DNA from 4 places in the Micromonospora sp. DH13 genome. Region 1 is predicted to be linked to each of the others. Evidence: riboswitches for the same ligand, from Rfam matches in the RefSeq annotation. Region 1 holds a riboswitch; each other region holds the start of a gene.
What was found. A riboswitch is a leader RNA that binds a small molecule or an ion and turns the genes downstream of it on or off. The one in region 1 is predicted to bind cyclic di-AMP.
Positions count from the first base shown of each region.

Region 2: it holds a riboswitch for cyclic di-AMP, as region 1 does, so the genes downstream of both, LPA42_RS13255 (NlpC/P60 family protein) here and LPA42_RS04485 (C39 family peptidase) in region 1, are expected to answer to the same signal.
Region 3: it holds a riboswitch for cyclic di-AMP, as region 1 does, so the genes downstream of both, LPA42_RS04875 (hypothetical protein) here and LPA42_RS04485 (C39 family peptidase) in region 1, are expected to answer to the same signal.
Region 4: it holds a riboswitch for cyclic di-AMP, as region 1 does, so the genes downstream of both, LPA42_RS23645 (hypothetical protein) here and LPA42_RS04485 (C39 family peptidase) in region 1, are expected to answer to the same signal.

Region 1 is NZ_JAHWGR010000003.1:209,871-215,061, forward strand. It holds gene LPA42_RS04480 (CDP-glycerol glycerophosphotransferase family protein) at 1-1,159, shown strand, start outside; gene LPA42_RS04485 (C39 family peptidase) at 1,305-2,177, opposite strand; cyclic di-AMP (ydaO/yuaA leader) riboswitch at 2,397-2,539, opposite strand; gene LPA42_RS04490 (hypothetical protein) at 2,962-3,729, opposite strand; gene LPA42_RS04495 (hypothetical protein) at 3,875-4,294, opposite strand; gene LPA42_RS04500 (acyltransferase) at 4,463-5,191, opposite strand, start outside.
Region 2 is NZ_JAHWGR010000011.1:52,198-57,380, reverse strand. It holds gene LPA42_RS13260 (NlpC/P60 family protein) at 66-1,082, shown strand; cyclic di-AMP (ydaO/yuaA leader) riboswitch at 1,293-1,433, shown strand; gene LPA42_RS13255 (NlpC/P60 family protein) at 1,446-2,486, shown strand; gene dcd (dCTP deaminase) at 2,626-3,204, opposite strand; gene LPA42_RS13245 (pyridoxamine 5'-phosphate oxidase family protein) at 3,331-3,939, shown strand; gene LPA42_RS13240 (zinc metalloprotease) at 4,011-4,994, opposite strand.
Region 3 is NZ_JAHWGR010000004.1:22,469-27,659, reverse strand. It holds gene LPA42_RS04885 (heavy metal translocating P-type ATPase) at 1-1,981, opposite strand, end outside; gene LPA42_RS04880 (YibE/F family protein) at 2,341-3,780, shown strand; cyclic di-AMP (ydaO/yuaA leader) riboswitch at 3,947-4,077, shown strand; gene LPA42_RS04875 (hypothetical protein) at 4,082-5,107, shown strand.
Region 4 is NZ_JAHWGR010000027.1:91,321-96,511, forward strand. It holds gene LPA42_RS23620 (cellulose-binding domain-containing protein) at 1-750, shown strand, start outside; gene LPA42_RS23625 (hypothetical protein) at 889-1,296, opposite strand; gene LPA42_RS23630 (hypothetical protein) at 1,452-1,595, opposite strand; gene LPA42_RS23635 (STAS domain-containing protein) at 1,937-2,299, shown strand; gene LPA42_RS23640 (hypothetical protein) at 2,377-2,826, shown strand; gene LPA42_RS23645 (hypothetical protein) at 2,876-3,949, opposite strand; cyclic di-AMP (ydaO/yuaA leader) riboswitch at 3,954-4,083, opposite strand; gene LPA42_RS23650 (cation diffusion facilitator family transporter) at 4,237-5,151, opposite strand.

The sequences.
Region 1 (5,191 bases):
CTCGGCGGTGGCCCGGGCGCTGCGGGCGCACCGGCCGGAGTTCCTGCTGCACTTCTCCGCCCCGCCCGGGTCGGAATACCAGGTCACCATGTGGCTGCCGTACCTGGAGCGGATCGGCCGGCCGTTCTTCGTGATGGTGCGCGAGCCGGAGTTCCTCGCCCCGATCGCCGCGGCCACCAGCGCCCCGGTCGTCTACTGCCCGACGCTGAAGGCGATGGACGAGGCGCTGGTGCCGAGCCTGAAGGTGGCGTTCTACGTCAACCACGGGGCGAAGAACAGCCACTGCATCCGGTTCTCGCAGCTCACCCACGTGCAGATCCACCACGGCGACAGCGACAAGGCCCCGAGCGCCAACCCGGTCACGGCGCTGTTCGACCGCAACTTCGTGGCCGGGCGGGCGGCGATCGACCGGTACGCCCGGGCCGGGGTGGACATCCCGGCGGAGAAGTTCGTCGTGGTCGGCCGCCCGCAGGTCGAGTCGATCGAGGTACGCCGCGTGCCGGCCACCGGCCTGGCGAACCCGACGGTGCTGTACACCCCGACCTGGACGGGGCACCACGCCGACGCCAACTACTGTTCGCTGCCGGTGGGCGAGACGATCGTGCGGGGGCTGCTGGCCCGGGGCGCGACGGTGATCCTGCGCGCCCACCCGTACACGGGGCAGAACCCGGCGTCGGCGCGGCAGCTCGCCCGGCTCACGGAGCTGCTGGCGGCGGACCGGGCCCGCACCGGGCGGCAGCACGTCTTCGGGGCGGCGGCCAGCAGGGAGCTGTCCCTGGTCGACTGCGTCAACCGCTCCGACGCGCTCGTCTCGGACGTCTCCGGCGTCATCTCCGACTACCTCTACTCCGGCAAGCCGTACGCGGTGACGGACATGGTCGGCGACGGCGACCGGTTCGTCGAGCGGTTCCCGCTGGCCGGCTCGGGTTACGTGCTGCGGCGCGACGCGGGCAACCTCGACGAGGTGCTCGGTCTGCTGCTGGACACCGACCCGAAGGCGGCGGCCCGCTGGGGCACCCGGGCCCACTACCTGGGCGACTTCCCGGCCGAGTCGTACGCCGAGGCGTTCCTTTCGGCGGCCCGCCGGGAGCTGGAGCCGGGCTGGAACCCCCCGGCCCCGCGCGCCGCCGACGCGATGAGCCACTCCCCCACCGCCTGATCGTCCCGCCTCCGATTCTTGGACAGGTGCTGTTCGCCCTGAACCGCAACTGTCCAAGAATCGAGGCCGCCCCCGCCTGCCCGGAGACGGCACCAGCCCCGGCTCTCTGCGCAGGAGAGCCGGGGCCGGTGGGGGGAGGGTGATGTCAGGCCGAGTAGCCCCGCGTCGCCGCCCAGTGGGCCAGCGCGGCGGTGCTGATCCAGTACGCCGGGACGGCCGGGTCCGCCGAGTCGGCGATGCGCACGGTCCGCCCGGAGTCGCGGTAGCCGACGACGGCGATGTAGTGGCCGCCGGGGAACGAGTGCCAGCCGCCGTCGACGTCGGTGGCGTCGCCGGCGATGTTGACCACGACGCCGCGACCGGCGCTGACCGCCTTCACCACGTCGGCCCGGAGCCGCTCCGTCTCCGCCGAGGTGGCGGCACCGCCGGGGATCAGCCGGGTCCGGTACGGCTCGCCCTTGACCATCTCGTTGAGCACGCGGGTGGTGTCGTAGGCCGAGTTGGTGCCCATCTCGGTGGTGCCGAGGCGGGCGGCCAGGTCGTCCTGGGTGCCGTCGACGCCGGTGGCGGAGAGCGCGTTGCGCACCGCAGCCGGGCCGCAGTAGTAGTAGGTGGTCTGGGCCTCGTAGTCGTAGTCGAGGACCTTCGACGACGGCGGCTTCGGCGCCGCGGGCTTCGCCGTGGTCTTCTTCGGCGTCGCCGAGGCCGTCAGGTCGGGGTTCGGGGCGGCCGAGGTGGCGCTCGGCGACGGCGCGGCGCTGCTCGGGGAGGCGAGCGGCGCGGCGATCCGGGCCTGGGCGCGGCTGGCCGCGCCGTCGAGGCGGGGTGCCACCTCGGCCACGGCGGCGTTGGTGGTCCGCTGCGGGGCGGGGGCGTCGTCGTCGACGGCGGCGAGCAGCGCGCCGGTGCCGGAGGCCAGCAGCAGCGCCGCGGCGGAGCCGGCGACGACCTGGTACGGGCGTTCTGTGGCGAGTCGCCGCAGGTGCCGCTTGAGCTGATCGTTCACGTGTTCCTCCACGGGACGGGGGCGGAAGCGGAGGCACCCGGGCGCGCGTCGGCGCACGGCAGCGCGGACGTGTCCGCGGCCGGGTGGGGTCCGCTTTCTGGGGCGCCCGCTCAGGCGGGCGTACGCAGGGGTGCGACGGTCAGTGCGCCGGCTCGGCGGCGGCGGACACGGGCACCGGGCTCCGTGGTGGAGGAACAACCCGGGGGGTGGGGTCAAACTGCACGAGGATGGAACTCCTTCCGACACCGCCTACCGGGTTAGCTGACGGATTCGGGCGGGAAGATCGCCCTACCGCAGGCCGTGGCCCGCGGATTCACCCCGGACGTGCAATGGGTCCCCGGTTCGTGATCGTCACGATTGAGCGGGTCGGCGCGGCGTCGCCTCTTGCGATCGGGTACCGCACCGGACGGGCCGACACTACTGGCCGACGAAAGCCCTGCCAACCCCACGCTACCTGCTTAAACGTCCCCTGGCCGACCTATTTACGGGGCATTCGGAGACTGACGTGACTCAATGGTACTGCCGACCCATCCGACGCCAACGAACCCGCAACGGGACGACGCGGCCCGAATCTCGGCGAATACCGCCCCGGATCAAACCGAATAGCCCCGCCTGCCCGATCCCACCCCACCATGACCCGCCTCACACCCACCCAACCCGCCCCCGCCGCGTCCCGCCTCGGTGATCAAGAGAAAAAGCGTCAGGGTTGATCTCCGCGATGACTCAAACCTCTTGATCACCGCGATCACCGCGATCACCGTGGTCGCCGCGATCACCACCACCGCGGTGTCCGCGGTTACCGGGCCGGGGCGGGGCGGGGTGGGCGCCAGCCGGTGATCCCGAGGACCCTGCCGGAGGCCGTTGCGCTGGTCGTCGGCGCGTGGGCGGGCCGGGCGCGCTCGGCGGCGGCGTACGCCTCGGCGGCCAGCGCCCGGGCGGCCTCGGCCGCCAGTTCGGCATCGCCCCACGCGGCCCGCTCGCGCGCGGCGGCGGCACGGTAGCGGGCCAGCCTGCCGTCCCGGACGGCCCGGGCCAGGACGACCTCCTGCTCCACCGGGTGCAGCCGGGGGTCCCAGCCGCCCCGGCGGGCGAAGACGTCGCAGAGCTGCCCGATGGACAACTCGCCCCGCAGGTGGGCCGCCGTGGCGGCGTGGTGCAGCCAGCGCTCCCGGGCCGCGTACTCGGCGGGGGTACGCGGGGTGTGCGGCGTCGGCAGCGCGCCCGCGTCGCGGAAGCGTCGGGCGGCGGTCTCCGCCTCGTCGTACGCCTGCCAGGCCCGCTCGGCGGCGTCCTGGGCGGCCGTCCAGGCGGCCCGTCGGCGGCGGGCGTTCTGCGCCGCCCCGGCGGCGGCCACCGCCACCTCCTCGGCGTACCGGCGCAGGTCGGCGGCGGCCGGGGCGGGCGGGGCGGCGGGCCGGGCCGGGGGCTCGACGGCGGCAGGGCGGTCCCGCTCGGGGCGGGCGACCAGCACGGCGAGCACGGTGAGCGCCAGCACGAGCAGCACGGACCAGATGGCGGCGGCCAGCGGCACCTCGGTCAGGAACTGGTAGAGAACGATGTCCATGGTCGGCACCTCGCGGGCAGGGAGGCGGAAAGGGATCCGGGCCGCCGCCGGGCGGGACGCCTGCGGCGTACGGGCCCGGCGGCTGGGGCGGCGGTGGGTGAGGGTCGTCGGCGACGGTGGTGGCGGGCGCGGCCCGCCGCGTGGCTCAGGCGGCCGGCGGCGCGCGGGGGCCGACGGCGGCGGGGACGAGCCCGGTCGGCACCCGCTGCGGGGCCGGCGCGGCGACCTGCGGGGGCCCGGCCTCGGCGGGCGGCGGTGCGTCGGCGGGCGGCCACGGGCCGGCGGCACCCGCTGCGGCGGTGGAGCCGGCGGCGATGGACCCGGTGGCGGCGGATGCCGCGACGGTGCGGGCCTCCGCGACGGCGGCGGACCCCGCAACGGAGGCGGCGGCGACGGCAGGGCCGGAGCCGGCCTGGCCGGGGTCGACGCCGGCGGGGAGCATCGTGCCCGGCGGCAGCGACGCGGCACCGAGGGAGAACGCGACCACGACGGCGAGGGTCGCCAGCGTCCGCGCCGTCCAGCGCGCGACCCACCACAGGGGACAGGTCAGCGCGACGGGAAGCACCCGTCCACGCTACCGCCACCGGCCGCGCCACGCACCGCCGGCGAGCGTGTCACCTGCTGAACGCGGCGTGGCGCACCACGGGCGATGCACCACTGGCCACGCGCCCGCCGGCCACCCGCCACCGGCGGCGGGGTCAGGGGCCGGGTCGGCGGCGGAGCGGGCGGCGGGTCAGGCGGCGGCCGGGGCGCGGGGTCGGCGCGGCGGCCCGAGCCGGCGGGTCAGCGGCATCTCCACCCACCGGTGCAACAGCGCGGCCAGGCCGAGGTTGACCAGCAGGAAGCCGAGCGCCGCCAGCGGGCCCCACCAGCCGGGCAGCCCCGTGCCGAGCCGGTCGGCCAGCCGCAGGACGGTGATCATGACGAAGACGTGCACCAGGTAGAAGGCGAAGGAGACCTCGCCGAGCCAGACCATCGGCCGGGACCGCCACGGCGTCCGCGCGCCGCGCACGTCCGCGTCGGCGGCGGCCACGATGACCAGCAGGTACGCCGCCGCGAGCAGCGCCGCCCACAGCTCGGCGCGGATCCACTGGGCGGCGACCACCCAGGTGACGACGAACATGACGCTGGCGGCGGTGAGCCCCGGGCCGCGCCAGCGCCCCCGGCGCAGCAGCTCGGCGGCGGCCACCCCCATCCAGAACTCCAGGGACCGCACGACCGGGAAGATCTGGGTGAACCACCAGGTGCTCTCCTGCGGCACCAGGCGCTGCCCCGGCCAGAGCGCCACGATCAGCAGCGGCACGGCCGCCACCACCGCCCACAGCGCCCCGACCGGGGCCCGGCGCACCAGCGGCAGCGCGAACGGCAGGCAGACGTAGAAGAACAGCTCGCAGGAGAGCGACCAGCTCACCGAGTTGACGCTGTAGAAGTAGCCGGGCGTCGGGTCCCACGCCTGGACCAG
Region 2 (5,183 bases), on a different contig from region 1:
CTGTGGGTCGTCTGCCTCGATCTTCCCTCTCGCGAGGCGCCCGGCGGTCGGTTGCGAAGGAGTCGGTGCCGGTGGCAACCATGCCCCCTCATCGTCATGCCCCGGAACGGTCAACCGCTCGCCCGGGTGGTGCCCGCCGTTTCGCACGCCGCCTGCTCACCTTGGTCGCGGCGGTCGCCGTCGGCGCCGGGACACTGACCGCGCCCGCGTACGCCGAGCCGTCGGTGGACGAGATCGAGGCGCAGATCGACAAGCAGTGGGAGCAGCTTGAGCCCACCATCGAGCAATACAACAAGGTCCGCGCCCAGCTCAAGGTGAACCGCGAGAAGGCGGCGGAGGTGCAGAAGAAGATCGAGCCGCTGGCGCTTGAGACAGAGCTGGCGATGAACCGCGTCGGCGACCTCGCCTCCCGCTACTACATCTCCGGCCCGTCGCAGGACATCGGCGCGCTGCTGGTCAGCACCAAGCCGGGCACCCTCGCCGAGCAGCTGACCATCCTGGACCGGCTGGCCGCGCAGGAGCGCAAGCAGGTCGAGGGCGTGCTCGCCGTCCGGGCGAAGTACGACACCGAGAAGCAGAAGCTCGACACGCTCATCGTCTCCCAGGAGAAGCAGACCAAGGAACTGGCGGCGAAGAAGACCAAGATCAACGGTGAGATCAAGCGGCTCCAGGCGTCGATGCCGAAGACCGTGGTGTCCACCGAGGGCTGCCCGACGGTCACCGGCGTGGTCAGCGCCGCTGCCCGCACCGCCATCAAGACCGCCTGCGCCCAGGTCGGCGACCCGTACGTCTGGGGTGCCACCGGCCCGAACTCGTTCGACTGCTCCGGCCTGACCCAGTTCGCCTACAAGGCGGCCGGGATCCACCTGACCCACTTCACCGGCGCCCAGTGGAACGAGGGCCGCGCCATCCCGCGTTCCGAGGCCCGCCCCGGTGACCTGGTGTTCTTCTTCAGCGACCTGCACCACGTCGGCCTCTACATCGGCAACGACAAGATGGTGCACGCGCCCCGCGCCGGCAAGCCGGTCAACGTGAGCAGCATCAACACCATGCCGGTGGCCGGCTTCCGCCGACCCGGCTGACCCGGCCCGGCCCCCGCGAAGGCCGCGCCGCGCAGCACCACCCGCAGGCCCCCGGTCACCAGACCGGGGGCCTTCGCCGTGCGGCGGACATCGACGCCGGCCACGGGCCTGTACGGTGTGTCACGGCCGGTCGGGTTGCGGATCGATGGCGATCGTCTCTACTCTGGCCAATTGTCGGCCGGTAGCTGCACCGCCCAGCCGGGCGGTGACGGTGCGACACCGCCGAGTCGCCTCCGGGCGAGCCGGGGACCCAGGTACGCCGGGGTGAATCCGCAGCAGCGCTGCGGTAGGGCGCTCTCCCTTCCCGCCCGAACCCGTCAGCTAACCCGGTAGGCGGTAGAGGAAGAAGGAGAACGGAGCCCGGTGGCACTCCATGCCCCGCGGCGCCCGTCACGCCGGTCGGCCGACGCCGACCGGATGCCGGCTGCGCCGCGTACCCGCTGGTCACGCTGCACCACCGTCCTCGCCGCCCTCGTCGGCGTCGCCGTCGTCCTGACCGGCGCACCGACCGTGGCCCACGCCGACCCTTCGGTCGCCGAGATCGAGCGGCAGATCGACGAGGACTGGAACAAGCTCGAACCGATCATCGAGCGGCACAACGCCACCCGCCAGGACCTGGCCGCCAAGCGCAAGAAGGCCGACGCGCTCGCCGCGCGGATCGGGCCGCTCCAGCGCCAGGTGGACGAGGCGTTGAAGAAGGTCGGCGGCCTCGCCGCCGAGGCGTACAAGGGCGACAACATCTCGGTGGTCAACGCCCTGCTGGGCAGCCGCACGCCGAGCCAGATGATGGGGCAGCTGGAGCTGCTCGACCGGTTCGCCCAGCGCCAGCAGCACGACGTCCAGGCGGTCGTCGACCTCCGCGACGAGCTGGCCGCGAAGAAGCAGCCTCTCGACGAGATGGTCGCCCAGCTCACCCGCACCGAGGCCCAGCTCGCCGCGAAGAAGAAGCAGATCAACGCCGAGATCGACCGCCTGCAGAAGCTGCGGCTGAAGGTGTACGGCAACGGAGGCGGCGGCCCGTTGAAGCCCGCCCCCTGCCCGGCGAGCTATCCGGGTGGCGGCGCGGGGACGGCGGTGAAGTTCGCCTGCGCCCAGATCGGCAAGCCCTACGTCTGGGGCGCCGAGGGCCCGAACTCGTACGACTGCTCAGGGCTGATGCTGGCCGCCTGGGCGAAGGCCGGCGTCTCGCTGCCGCACAACGCGGCCCAGCAGCGGTCGGTGACCGCCAAGGTCAGCCGCGCCGACCTGCGCCCCGGCGACCTGGTCTTCTACTACTCCGACCTGCACCACGTCGGCATGTACGTGGGCGGGGGCTGGGTGGTGCACGCCTCCCGGGCCGGCGTCCCGGTGAAGATGAAGCGCGTCGACGACGGCCCGATCCACAGCTTCGGCCGCCCCGCCTGAGGTGCAAGGAGGGGCCCCTTCTTAACGCGTACGGTCGAGAAGGGGCCCCTTCTCACACCCCTCGGGCGGGAGGACCGCGGAGGGTGGCGCAGCGCGCCGCAGCGTGCCGCAGGAGGAGCGGTACGTCAGGGGGCAGGGGTCAGCGGGGCGGCCAGGTGCGCCAGTTCTGCCACGAGCGGCTCGGGGTCGGGCCGCGCTGACCCTGGTAGCGCGAGCCGTAGACCGCCGAGCCGTACGGGTGCTCGGCCGGCGACGACAGCCGGAAGATGCACAGCTGGCCGATCTTCATGCCCGGCCACAGCGTGATCGGCAGGTTCGCCACGTTGGACAGCTCCAGCGTGACGTGGCCGGTGAAGCCCGGGTCGATGAAGCCGGCCGTGGAGTGGGTGAGCAACCCGAGCCGGCCCAGGCTCGACTTGCCCTCCAGCCGGCCGGCGAGCTGGTCGCCGAGCGAGATCACTTCCAGCGTGGAGGCGAGCACGAACTCGCCGGGGTGCAGCACGAACGGCTCGCCGTCGGGCACCTCGATCATGGAGGTCAGGTCGTCCTGCTGCGCCGACGGGTCGATGTGCGTGTAGAGGTGGTTGTTGAAGACCCGGAAGAGCTTGTCGAGGCGTACGTCGATGCTCGACGGCTGCACCAGGGTCGGCTCGAACGGCTCCAGCGCGAGCGTGCCGGCCTTCAGCTCGGCGACGAGGTCGCGGTCGGAGAGCAGCATCGCAACACCATAGCGAGGTGGGTCGGCGGGACCGGTCAGCGGGGCTGCTCAGCGGGCCTGCGAATCGGGTGCCCGACCCGCGCGTCGCGCTTCGCGTGTCGTACAGGTGTTCGATAGAATGCCGGCATGGCTTCCTGGTCCGAATTCGCCGCTGACGAGCCACGACTCGCCGACGGGATCCGTCATCTCATGCAGCAGTACGGGCCGGGCTTCGGCTACCTGGCCACCGTCCGCGCCGACGGCGGCCCCCGGGTGCACCCGGTGTCCCCGGTGATCACCGACGAGGGGCTCTTCTGCTTCGTCGTCGACTCGCCGAAGCGGCGCGACCTCGAACGCGACGGCCGCTACGCGCTGCACTCCTTCCCGCCGGAGGACAGCGACGACGAGGCGTACGTGGCCGGGCACGCCAGGCCGGTGACCGACCAGGCCCGGGTGGCCCGGCTCGCCGAGATCGGGCGAGCCGCGCCGCAGGTGGACTGGCGGCTCTTCGAGTTCACCGTCGACGTGGCGATGCTGGCCCGGCGCGGCGACGCCGGCACCGTGCGCCCGGGTGAGGCGACCGGTCGGCCGGCCGTGCAGGTCTGGCTCGACCCCGGTGCCGCTGGCGCTGCGGCCACCACCACCACCACTGCCACCACCGACGCCGCGAGCACCGCCCCGGGCGGGGGCGCGGTGGGCGTACCGGATCGGCGGTCGGTCCTCGACGGGCGCGGCGCCCATCGCGCGGCGGCCTGACCCCCACAGACGCCGGTGCCGGCCCGTCGGGAGACGGAGCCGGCACCGGAACGATCAGCGGCAGTGGTGCGTCAGGCCGCGCGGTACGCGTTCCACGCGGTCAGCATCCGGGCCGCCTGGCCGGCGGTGAACTGGTACATGCAGGAGTCGTAGGTGTAGTCCATGAAGTTGGTGATCGGGTCCAGGCCGGTCGCGGTGCAGGTGTCCCGCCCGGTCGGGCACTGGTATGCCGGCGACGCCTCGGCCGGGGTGTCGCTCACGCCGTCGCCCGAGCCGGAGCAGCCGCCCTGGAAGGTGTGGTAGAGGTTCAGCCAGTGGCCGACCTCGTGGGTGCCGGTGTCACCCTGGTTGTAGTTGGTGGCGGTGCCGCCCGGCAGCGACTCGGTCAGCACGACGACGCCGTCCATGCTGTCGAGCCGGCGCTTCGGGAAGGTGGCCCAGCCGAGCAGGTCGTCGCTCAGCTCGCCGAGGTAGATGTTCAGCGTGTTCTTGCCGCCCTCGCGCAGCGAGGACTTCATCGAGCGCTCGGCCGAGGAGCCCTGCACGATCGGGAACCACGCCGGGTTGGTGACCCGGTTGATCTTCTGGAGCTGGAAGCTGAAGGCGGTGGCCGCGCCGCCGGTGGCGCCGGCGTAGGCCTGGTTCAACACGCTGATCTGCGAGTTGATCATCGAGTCCGGGATGTTGCCGCCGGCGCGGGTGCTGTCCTCCTGGATGACGTGCACGACGACCGGGATGGTCACGGTGGCGAGCGCGGCGGCGCCGGCACCGGCCCGGTAGTTGGCCCGCTCGCGCAGGGCGGCGGCGAGGTCGGCCTCCCGCTCGCGGGTCTCCTTGGCGGTCAGTTCGTTCGGCTCGTGCTTGGCGTGCGCGCCGGCCTTCACCCGGGCGTCCGAGTGGACGTCGGCCGGCTCGGCGCACGCCTCGGTCGGGGCGGCGGAGAAGGCCGAAGCGGCCGGGACGACACCCACGGCGGCGGTGCTGAGCAGGAGCGCGAGGGTCGTCGACGCGACGCCGGCGGTGCGCCGGGTCAGCAGGTTGGGACGGAGTCCCATGGGCCCACCTCTTTCTGGCGGCGCGACAGGGGGTGTGTCGCGCCGTGGCTTGAACGTGCGGGAGACGTTACAACCCATCGAGGCATTTGAGAATGGGCATATGTTGCGGCGATGAAAATCCCGCGTACCGACGATGGCCTGCGGATCTTGGTCGGCCGGGTGTCGGCGCGATCGGGACGATGGGGCGCG
Region 3 (5,191 bases), on a different contig from region 1:
ACATCAGGATCGCCCCGACCGCCGGACTCAGCGCCACCCCGGCCCAGGCCAGCACCCCGGCGGCCAGCGGCAGGGCCACCACGTTGTAGCCGGCCGCCCAGGCCAGGTTCTGCACCATCTTGCGGTAGGACGCCCGGGAGAGCCGGGCCACCGCCGCCACCCCGCGTGGGTCGGACGAGGCGAGCACCACCCCGGCGGACTCGATCGCCACGTCCGTGCCGGCCCCGATGGCGATGCCTACGTCGGCGCGGGCCAGCGCCGGGGCGTCGTTGACCCCGTCGCCGACCATCGCCACCGTCAGCCCACGTCGTTGCAACTCGGTGACCTTCCCGTCCTTGTCCGCCGGCAGCACCTCCGCGAAGACCTCGTCCACACCGGCACGGAAGCCGAGATCGGCGGCGACCGCGTCCGCCACCGCCCGGGCGTCCCCGGTGATCATCGCGATGGTGCGGATGCCCTGGGCACGCAGCTCGGCGATCGCCTCGCGGGCCTCGGGGCGTACTTCGTCGGCGAGGGCGAGCGCGCCGAGCACCGTGCCGGGGAGGCGGACCAGGTGCAGCACGGCGGCCCCTCGCCCCGCCCAGTCGGCGGCGGCCTGCTCCAGCTCGGTGGGGAGGCCCACGCCCAGCTCGCGCAGCAGGGCAGGCCCGCCCACGGCGTACTCCGTGCCGTCGATCGTGGCCCGCACCCCACGGCCCGGCAGGGCGCGGAAGCCGGTGGCCGGTGCGGGGCCGCCGCGCTGTTCGGCGGCGGCGACGATCGCGCGGGCCAGTGGGTGCTCGCTGTCCGCCTCGACGCCGGCGGCCAGCCGCAGCAGTTCGTCCTCGCCGGTGCCCGCGACGGCCGCGACGCCGGTCACGGCGTGCTCGCCCCGGGTGAGGGTGCCGGTCTTGTCGAACAGCACCGCGTCGACGGTGCGCATCCGCTCCAGCGCGAGACGGTTCTTCACCAGGATGCCGGAGCGCGCCGCCACCGCCGTGGACAGCGCGATGACCAGCGGGATCGCGAGCCCCAGCGCGTGCGGGCAGGCGATGACCAGCACCGTGACGGTCCGCACGACGGCCTCGTCGGTGTCGCCGAGGAGGGACCAGACCACGACCGTCACCACGGCGGTCGCGGTGGCGACGTAGAACAGCCAGGCCGCGAAGCGGTCCGCGAGCACCTGGGCCCGGCCGCTGGAGCGCTGGGCCTCGGCGACCATGCGCTGGATGCCGGCGAGGGTGGTTTCCTCGCCGGTGGCCTGCACCTCGACCCGGAGCGCGGAGTCCGTGGCCACCGTGCCCGCCACCACCCGGTCGCCGACCGACCGGGCGACCGGGCGGGACTCGCCCGTGATCATGGACTCGTCCAGCTCGGCGGCCCCGTCGACGACCCGGCCGTCGGCCGGCACCCGACCGCCGGGCCGGACCAGCAGCACGTCGCCGACGTGCAGCGCGGCCACGGGGACCCGCTCGGTGCCGCCGTCGGGCCCGACCCGCTCCGCGTCGTCGGGCAGCAGCGCGGCCAGCGCCGCGAGGGCGCCCCGGGCCTGCCCGATCGCCTTCATCTCCTGCCAGTGCCCGAGCAGCATGATGGTGACCAGCGCCGCCAGCTCCCACCAGAAGTCCAGGTCGAACGCGCCGGCGCTGGTGGCCAGCGACGCGGCGTACGCCACGCTGATCGCCATCGCGATGAGCAGCATCATCCCGGGTGCCCGGTCGCGCAGCTCCCGGACCGCGCCGACCAGGAACGGCCACCCGCCCCACCAGAAGACCGCAGAGCCGAGCACCGGGCCGACCAGGGCCCGGCCGGGGAACTCCAGCGAGTAGCCGAACCAGTCCATCACCATGTGGCTGGTGACGACGATCGGCAGGGTCAGCGCGAGGCAGACCCAGAACCGGCGGCGGAACATCTCCGGGTCGTGCCCGGCGTGCTTGTCGTGCTCGGCGTGCTTGTCGTGCTCGGCGTGCTTGTCGTGCCCGGCGTGCTCGTCGTGGGCCATGTCTCCAACATGCCCTGCCGCCCGCTGAATCGACAGCATGTCGGCCAGATGGCGGTATCAGGGCGGCCGGAACACCGCCATGTCGCCGACATGGTGTCGGCCGACCTGCGTTCGCAGGTGAGGGTGGCTACGATTCCGGGCGATGGGACGTGGGATCCCGCTCCGGGCGGCCCGCAGGGCGGAGACCGGGCCGCCGGTGGGGCGGGGCGGGGCTTCGGGCGGCCCGCGGGACGGGCAGGTCCTCCGGCGGCCGGCCCGGTGTGGTCGTCCGGGCAGCCGGCCCGGATCGATCGCCCGCGACGCTGAACCGTCCGGGCCGCCGAGCCGTACCCCGCGCTGACACCGTTTGGAGATCGTCGATGGGCGCCGACCACAACCGACCCGCCCCGCCCACCCCACCGAGGGTGCGGCGGGTCCTCGTCGCGACCGTGGTGCCCCTCTTCGTGCTCACCGTGATCGCGGCGGTCGTCCTGTGGCCCCGCGGCGGCGGCCCCGAGGTCGACGGCGGCTCGCCGGTGCCCCGCTATCACGGCACGGTGACCCGGGTGGTCACCGAGGAGTGCCCGCCGCAGCCGGAGACGCCGGAGGGCGGCGGGCCGGGCGTCGCGGACGGCCCGTGCGGCACGGTGACCGTCCGGGTGGAGCAGGGGCCCGACGCCGGGCAGCAGGTCGAGACGCCGATCCCGACCGGCCCCGGCGCGCCCACCGTCGCCGTCGACGACCGGATCGTGCTGGTGAAGCTGACCGACCCGGCCGACCCGGCGGCGAGCGCCTACAACATCGCCGAGCACCAGCGCGGCGCCCCGCTGATCTGGCTGGCGGTGGTGTTCGCGCTGGCGATCGTCGCGTTCGGCCGCTGGCGGGGGGTGGCCGCCCTGGCCGGGCTCGCCGCCACCTTCGCCATCCTGCTGACCTTCGTGCTGCCCGGCATCGGCGCGGGCGGGTCGCCGCTGCCGATCGCCGTCGTCGGCTCCGCGTTGATCATGTTCGTGGTGTTGTACCTCACCCACGGGGTCACCGCGCAGACGTCGGTGGCCGTCCTCGGCACCCTGGGCAGCCTGGTGCTCACCGGCCTGCTGGGCACCCTGGCCACGGCGGCCACCCACCTCACCGGGTACGGCAGCGAGGACGCCACCACCCTGTCGATGTTCCGGGGCGACGTGGACCTGCACGGCCTGCTGCTGGCCGGCATCATCATCGGTTCGCTCGGGGTGCTCGACGACGTCACCGTGACCCAGGCGGCCACGGTCACCGAGCTGGCGCACGCCAACCCGGGGTTGTCCCGGTTGCAGCTCTACCGGGCGGCCACCCGCGTCGGCCGGGCGCACATCGCCTCCACGGTCAACACGATCGTGCTGGCGTACGCGGGCGCGTCGCTGCCGCTGCTGCTCCTGCTCACCGCCGACTCCCGCCCCGTGACCGAGATCCTGACCAGCGAGTTCCTCGCCCAGGAGATCGTCCGCAGCGCGGTCGCCACGCTGGGCCTGATCGCCGCCGTGCCGCTCACCACCGGGCTGGCCGCCGTGGTCACCGCAGCGGGGCGCACGGCGGCGGGACACACCGCCACGGGGCACACCGCTGAGGGGCACACCGCCGCGTCCCGGCCCGGCCCGGCGGACGGCGGGGACGTGCCGGCGGCGCGTACCCCCGGGGGCGGGCGGCGGACCGCGGACCGCAATCTCGCGCTGGAGGCGCTCGGCGGCGGCCGGGCGGTCGAGGGGTTCCCCGACGACCACGCCCCCACCCACCCCCCGGCCGGACGGCCGCACCGAGAAGGAGGCACGGACACCGCATGGTGACACTTCACAGCGTGACCGGTGGCGGCATCCGCCCTGAGAAGCGCATCACTGATTACCGATGGCGATTACGAAATGACGCTTTTAGTCGGCATCCGGACGTAGCTCCCCGCATGGGCTCTCGGGTAACCTCGCTGCCGGTCACCGCCGAAGGCGCGAAGCGGCGCCTGCGGTGCCGCCGCCCAATCGCCGCGAGGCGAGCCGGGGAACCAGGTGCCCGGGGTGAATCCGCGCGAGCGGTAGGGGCCGCTTCCGCCCCGAACCCGTCAGCTAACCCGGTCGGCGGTCGATGGAAGGGAACATTGTGACGGCACCCCTGCACCGCTGGTTGACACCCGTGGTGGCCGTGCTCGCTGCCCTGGCGGTCGTCGCCGGGCCGGCCGCCCCGGCGCTCGCCCTGCCCGCCGCCGCCCCCCAACCCTCGGGGCACGAGGAGGACGACGAGCCCCAGCTCATCACCGACGTCATCGAGGCGACGAACCGGGACTACGCCCAGGCGAAGTCGAAGCTCGAGAAGTCCAAGAAGCGCCAGGCCCAGCTCGCCGACGAGGTGCGCAAGGCCCAGGAGGAGCTGGACGCGCTCGCGCCGCAGGTCGGCGAGATGGCCGCGCAGTCGTACCGGACCGGCCGGGTCGGCGCGATGGCGATGTTGCTGGAGAGCAACACACCGGACTCGTTCGTCAAGCGCGCCTCGGCCCTCGACGAGCTGAACATGGTCAACGCCAACAAGCTGGCCGAGGTCAGCGCGGCGAAGAACCGCGCCGAGCAGGCCAAGCTCGCGCTCGACGCCGAGGTGCGCGAGCAGCAGAAGCAGGCGTCGGTCATGGCGAAGAAGAAGTTCGACGCCGAGAAGGCACTCGCCCTGGTCGGCGGCAAGGGCTTCACCGGCGGCCTGGTCAACGCCACCTCCCCGGTCGCGAGGATCGGGCCGGGCCGGACGTCGGACGGCGACTGGCGGCCCGAGTCGTGCAGCGAGAACGACCCCACCACCTCCGGCTGCATCACGCCCCGCACCCTGCACGCCTACAAGGAGACCAAGCGGGCCGGCTTCAACCGGTTCGTGGGCTGCTACCGGCCGGGCGGGCCGTGGGAACACCCCAAGGGCCGGGCCTGCGACTGGTCGCTCCAGAACAGCGGGTTCTCCCCCTGGCACAACAACGACACCCGGATGTACGGCAACAACCTCGCCGCGTTCCTGATCCGCAACGCCGACCGGCTCGGCATCTACTACGTCATCTGGAACCGGCAGATCTGGTTCCCGGCGACCGGCTGGAAGTCCTACAGCGGGCCGTCCAACCACACGGACCACGTGCACATGTCGCTGCTCTGACGCGGCGCGCCGCGCACGACGAGAGGGGCCGTCCCGCTGTGGGGGCGGCCCCTCTCGTCGTGTCTCGGGCGGCGGTGCGCGTCA
Region 4 (5,191 bases), on a different contig from region 1:
GACTCCGGGGCCACCTTCGCCAAGCAGGCCGGCGTGTCGTCGGCGGTGAACGTGGGCTTCGGCAAGGCGGCCCCCGGGCAGACGTACCCGGCGCTGTTCGTCTTCGGCACCGTCGACGGGCAGGCCGGCCTGTTCCGGTCGGACAACACCGGCGCGGCCTGGGTCCGGATCAACGACGACAAGCACCAGTACGGCAACGCGGGTGAGGCCCTGACCGGCGACCCGCGCGTCTACGGGCGGGCCTACCTGGGCACCAACGGGCGGGGCATCATCGTCGCCGACCGGCTCGGCGGCGCCACCACCCCGCCGGCCACGACGCCCCCGGCGACCACCCCGCCGGCGACCACGCCGCCCGCGACGACGCCCCCGGCCACCACGCCTCCGGCGACCACGCCCCCGGCCACGACGCCGCCGGCCACCCCGACGGGCACGCCCGTGCCGGCCGGGGCCTGCTCGGCGACGTACAAGGTGACCACCTCCTGGTCCGGTGGCTTCCAGGGCGAGGTGACCGTGAAGAACAACAGCGGCTCGGCGAAGAGCTTCTGGGGTGTGGTCTGGAACTTCCCCGGCGGCCAGCAGATCACCCAGCTCTGGGGCGGCACCTACACCCAGACCGGGGCGCAGGTCGTGGTGCGGGACGCGGGCTGGAACGGGACGCTGCCCGTCGGCGGCAGCACCACCTTCGGCTTCGTCGCCAGCGGGACCGGAGCCAACTCGACCCCGGCGATCCTGACCTGCACGGCCAACTGACCGCACACTGACCGCCCCGCGCGGTCCCGAAACGCCGGGCCGGCCTCCCCGCACGGAGGCCGGCCCGGTTCGCGTCTCGAAGGGCCGGCGACGGCCGGCCGGGGATGCTCAGCCCGCCAGGGCCCAGCCGCCCAGGGCTCAGCCGTCCAGGCCGACCGGGGAGTTGGGCCGGTCGACGTCGACGAACTCGATCTCCTCGACGTCGCGCTCGCCCCGGCGCCCGGCGGCGCGCGCCGCCGAACCGGCGGCCCAGCCGATCGCCGCGCCGGCCAGGGCGGCCCCGATCAGCAGCGCCCAGGGCAGGGCGGGCCGGCGACCGGCGAGCGCGTCGAAGGCCAGCACCGCCCGGCGGCGCGCCTCGTCGGCCGCCGAGCCGACCAGGTCACCCGCCTCGTCGGCGAGGCCCGAGCCGCTGCGCCGGGCGGAGCGGGCGGTGTCGCGGACGCTGTCCCCGGCGGAGGCGACGGCGGAGGCCAGGTGCTGCCACGCCTGGTCCGCTATCCGCTCGGGCTTGCTGCGGCGCTCCAGCAGGTTGGTTCCGAACATCGTGCTACCTCCTCGGGTGCCGAAGCTTGCGGCCACTTCGGACTGCGGCGTGGGTCCGGTGGGCGGTCGCCCGGGGTCTGCCCCGGCGCGGTCCGCCCACCGGGGCAGTGCCCCACCCGACGCCACCGCAAACCCCCGGCGCGCCGGCCGTGCCCTCAGCGTACGGACACCACCGCCGCGCCCCGGGCGAAGTCGTCGTCGTCGTCATCGTCGTCGTCCCCGGCGCCGCCGAAGCCGCAGGCCAGCATGAGTGCGAGCAGCGCGCCGACGCCGGCCAGGCCGGCCAGTCTCCGGATCATGGGGTGGTCCCTTCCGAGCTACGGGTGTGGACGTCGCCGATGCTAGGCGGGGCGGGCAACGGTGGCGGGTCCCGCCGGTGGCGGCCGGGTGGGCACACGCCCGGGGAGCGGGGTGCGCGCAAAGGTCGGAGGGGACCGCTACCCTGGGTCGGCGACACCGGCCCCCGGGCCGGTCGTGCGGCAAACAGGATCTGAAAAGTCCGGATAAGGGCAACGTGTTTTGCCCTGATCCACGAATTGCTCATCCCGAGGGGTGGCGACCGAGGCCATCGGAGGAATACTCTCGGTCGCGGCCCGCGTACTGATGAGGCGCCCGTCAACGGGCGAGTGGAGGTGCTCGCGTGAGCCTGTCGATCGTGAAGTCGGTTCTTTCCGGTGGTGTCATCGAGATCGCCCCGCGCGGTGAGATCGACGTCGACACCGCGTACGAGGTGCGTGAAGCCATCGCCGAGGTGCTCACCAAGGGGCGGCCCGCCCGCATCGAGCTGAACATGCGTCTCGTCACCTTCATCGACTCGGTCGGCATCAGCGCGATGGTGGCCGGCTTCCAGACCGCCGAGGTCAGCGGGGTGAAGTTGGTCGTCACCGAGCCGAGCCGGTTCGTGCACCGGCAGCTCTGGGTGACCGGCCTGCTCGGGCTCTTCGGTGCCCCGGAGCCCTACCTCGCGGGCACGGCCACCCCTGAGGTGCTGCCCGGCGCCTGACGCGGCCGCCCGCGCTGGTCCACGCGCCGGGGCCTTCGACCCTTCCCCCACGCCCCCGGGTGGGGGACGATCGACGGATGCCCCGGCGCGACAGCTTCCAGTACTCGGTCCAGGCCCGCTGCTCGCGGGCGGAGGCGGTGGCGCTGCTCAGCGATCCCGCCCGGCAGACCGAGCTGCATCCGTTGATCACGCGGGTGCGCCGGCTGTCGTCCCGACCGGGCGCCCTGGCCAGCTACGCGATCACCGACCAGCTCGCCGCCGGGCCGGTGCGCTTCGGCGTGACGTACCAGGCGGACGTGCTCGTGGTGACCGACGACGAGATCGTCACGGTGGCCCGGCAGCGGCCGGCCACGACGGTGCGTAACCACACCCGGCTGCGCGACGAGCCGGACGGCCTCGTCCGCGTCGACGTGGAGATCACCCTGGTCGCACCGACGCCGCTGTTCGCGTACGCCTTCCGGCAGGCCCGCTCGGCGCACCTCGGGCTGGCCCGCCGGCTCGGCGAGGTGCTCGGCCGGGCGGCGTAGCGCCCCGGCGACCGTCCCGTCGGGGGAGGGCCGCCGGGGCGGGCGCGGGTCAGATCACCGACAGGTGCACGTGGTTGGTGTGGTCGCTGGACGGGTCCCCGTTTCCGCCGCTGTACGCCTTCCAGCCGCTGCTGGGCAGCCAGATCTGCTTGAACCAGATCACGTACAGCACGGCGAGCCGGTCGGCGTTGCGCACGAAGTACGCCGCCAGGTTGTTGCCGTAGGTGCGGTCCCCGCCGCTGGCCACGCCGCCGAAGCCGCCCTTCTGCGCGGCGAAGTCGCAGGCCCGCCCCTTCGGGTGCTCGCCGGAGCCGCCGGGCCGGTAGCAGGAGACGTACCGGGTGAAGCCGGCGGCCTTGGCCTGGTTGAGCGCGTGCAGGGTGCGCGGGGTGATGCAGCCGTTGGCGGGGGTGGGGTCGTTGACGCTGCACGACTCCGCCGGCCAGGAGCCGTCGGAGTTGCGCTTCGCGGGGGTGGCGTTCGCGCTGGAGGTGCCGCCCGGGCTGGACCCGCCGCCGCTGCTGCTGGCCTTGTTGTTGGCCACGGTCAGCGCCCGCTCGGCCTGCTCCTTGCGCTTGCCCATCAGCGCGACCTGCTTGCGCTGCTCGCGGATCTCGCCGTCGAGCGCCTGCCGGGTCTTCGTCGCCTCGTCCCGGGTGGTCAGCAGCTCGCGCAGCGCCCGGTCCTCGTTCGCGGCGATCGTGTCGAGCGCGGCGGCCCGGTCCAGGAACCCCTCGGGGGAGCTGCTGTCGAGCAGCACCGAGGCGGCGGTGAGCCGGCCCTTCTTGTACGCCACCCCGGCGATCTCGCCGACCTTGGTGCCGCGGGTGACCAGCTCGGCCTCGACCGTCTTGAGCTGGCCGCCGAGCTGCTGCTGCCGCTTCACCGACCGGTCGAGGGCGGTCTTGGCCTCCAGGTAGCCCTTGCTCGCCGCCTCGAGCTGGGCGCGCAGGGCGGGAGTGCCGCCCTCCTCGTCGTCGCCGGGTGCGGCGGCGAGCAGGCCGACGGGCGGCGCGGCCCCGGCCGGCGTCACCGGCGCGACCCCGAGGCCGACGGCGAGCGTCAGCACCAGCGCCGCCGCCACCCGGGCGGCGATCCTTCCTACAGGTGCCACTACTGGCATATGCATGTCCTTCCGTCAGCCGCCGACCGGGTTAGCTGACGGGTTCGGGACGGAAGATCCCTACCGCTGGAGCGGATGCACCCCACAAACATGGTTCCCCGGCTCGCCCGCAGGCGATTAGGCGGCGGCCACCACAGGCGCCGGAGGGCGCCGCCCGGCGATGGCCGGGGCCGAGCCTACCGGTGCGCGTGGGACCAGCGCTGCTTCCGTGACGGAGGGTACGCGGATGAAGCCTGTCAAGTCAGTCATTCGGCCACGAATGTCGCGAAAATTGATGAGCCTCGGTCTCACCAGCCGGCCGGCCCGCAGCCGTCGCGGGCGGCTCCCGGCTCGACCTGCAAGGTGGCGTGCTCGATGTGGAAGTCCTCGTGCAGGGCGGTGCGGGCGGCGGTCAGCACCGCGCCGACCTCCGCGCCGGGCGCCATGGTCAGGTGGGCCGAGGCGACCTCCATGCCGGAGGTCAGCGTCCAGACGTGCAGGTCGTGCACCTCGACCACGCCGGGCACGGCGGCCAGCCGGTCGTGCACGGCGGTCACCTGGAGGTGCTCCGGCGCGGCCTGCACCAGGATGCGCACCGCGGCCCGCCCGAGCCGCCAGGTGCGGGGCAGGATGAACACGCCGATCGCGACGGCCACCGCCGGGTCCGCCCACCACCAGCCGGTGGCCATGATCAGCGCCGCCGCGCCGATCACGCCGACCGACCCGAGCAGGTCGCCCAGCACCTCCAGGTACGCCCCGCGCAGGTTGATGCTCTCCTTCGCCCCGCTGCGCAGCAGGGCGAACGCGGCGACGTTGGCGAGCAGGCCCAGCACCGCCACCACGAGCATCGGGCCGGTGGTGACCTCGGGCGGGTCGCCGAAGCGGCGGACGGCCTCGACGAGGACGTAGACGGCGACGCCGCTGAGCAGCAGGGCGTTGCCGAGCGCGGCGAGCACCTCCAGCCGGTAGAGCCCGAACGTGCGCTGCGGGTCGGCGGTGGCCCGCCGGGTGGCGGTGATCGCGGCGAGCGCCATGCCGATGCCGAGCACGTCGGTGAACATGTGCCCGGCGTCGGAGAGCAGCGCCAGCGAGCCGGTGCCGAGCGCGGTCACCGCCTCGACGATCATCAGCGCGGCGAGCAGCGCGAACGCCGCCCAGAGTCGACCCGAGTGGCGGTCCGCCGCGTTCGCCGCCCCGTGGTGGTGGTCATGACCTGCGCCCACGCCCACACCCTCCGTCCGTGATCCCCGCCCGGCCCAATCT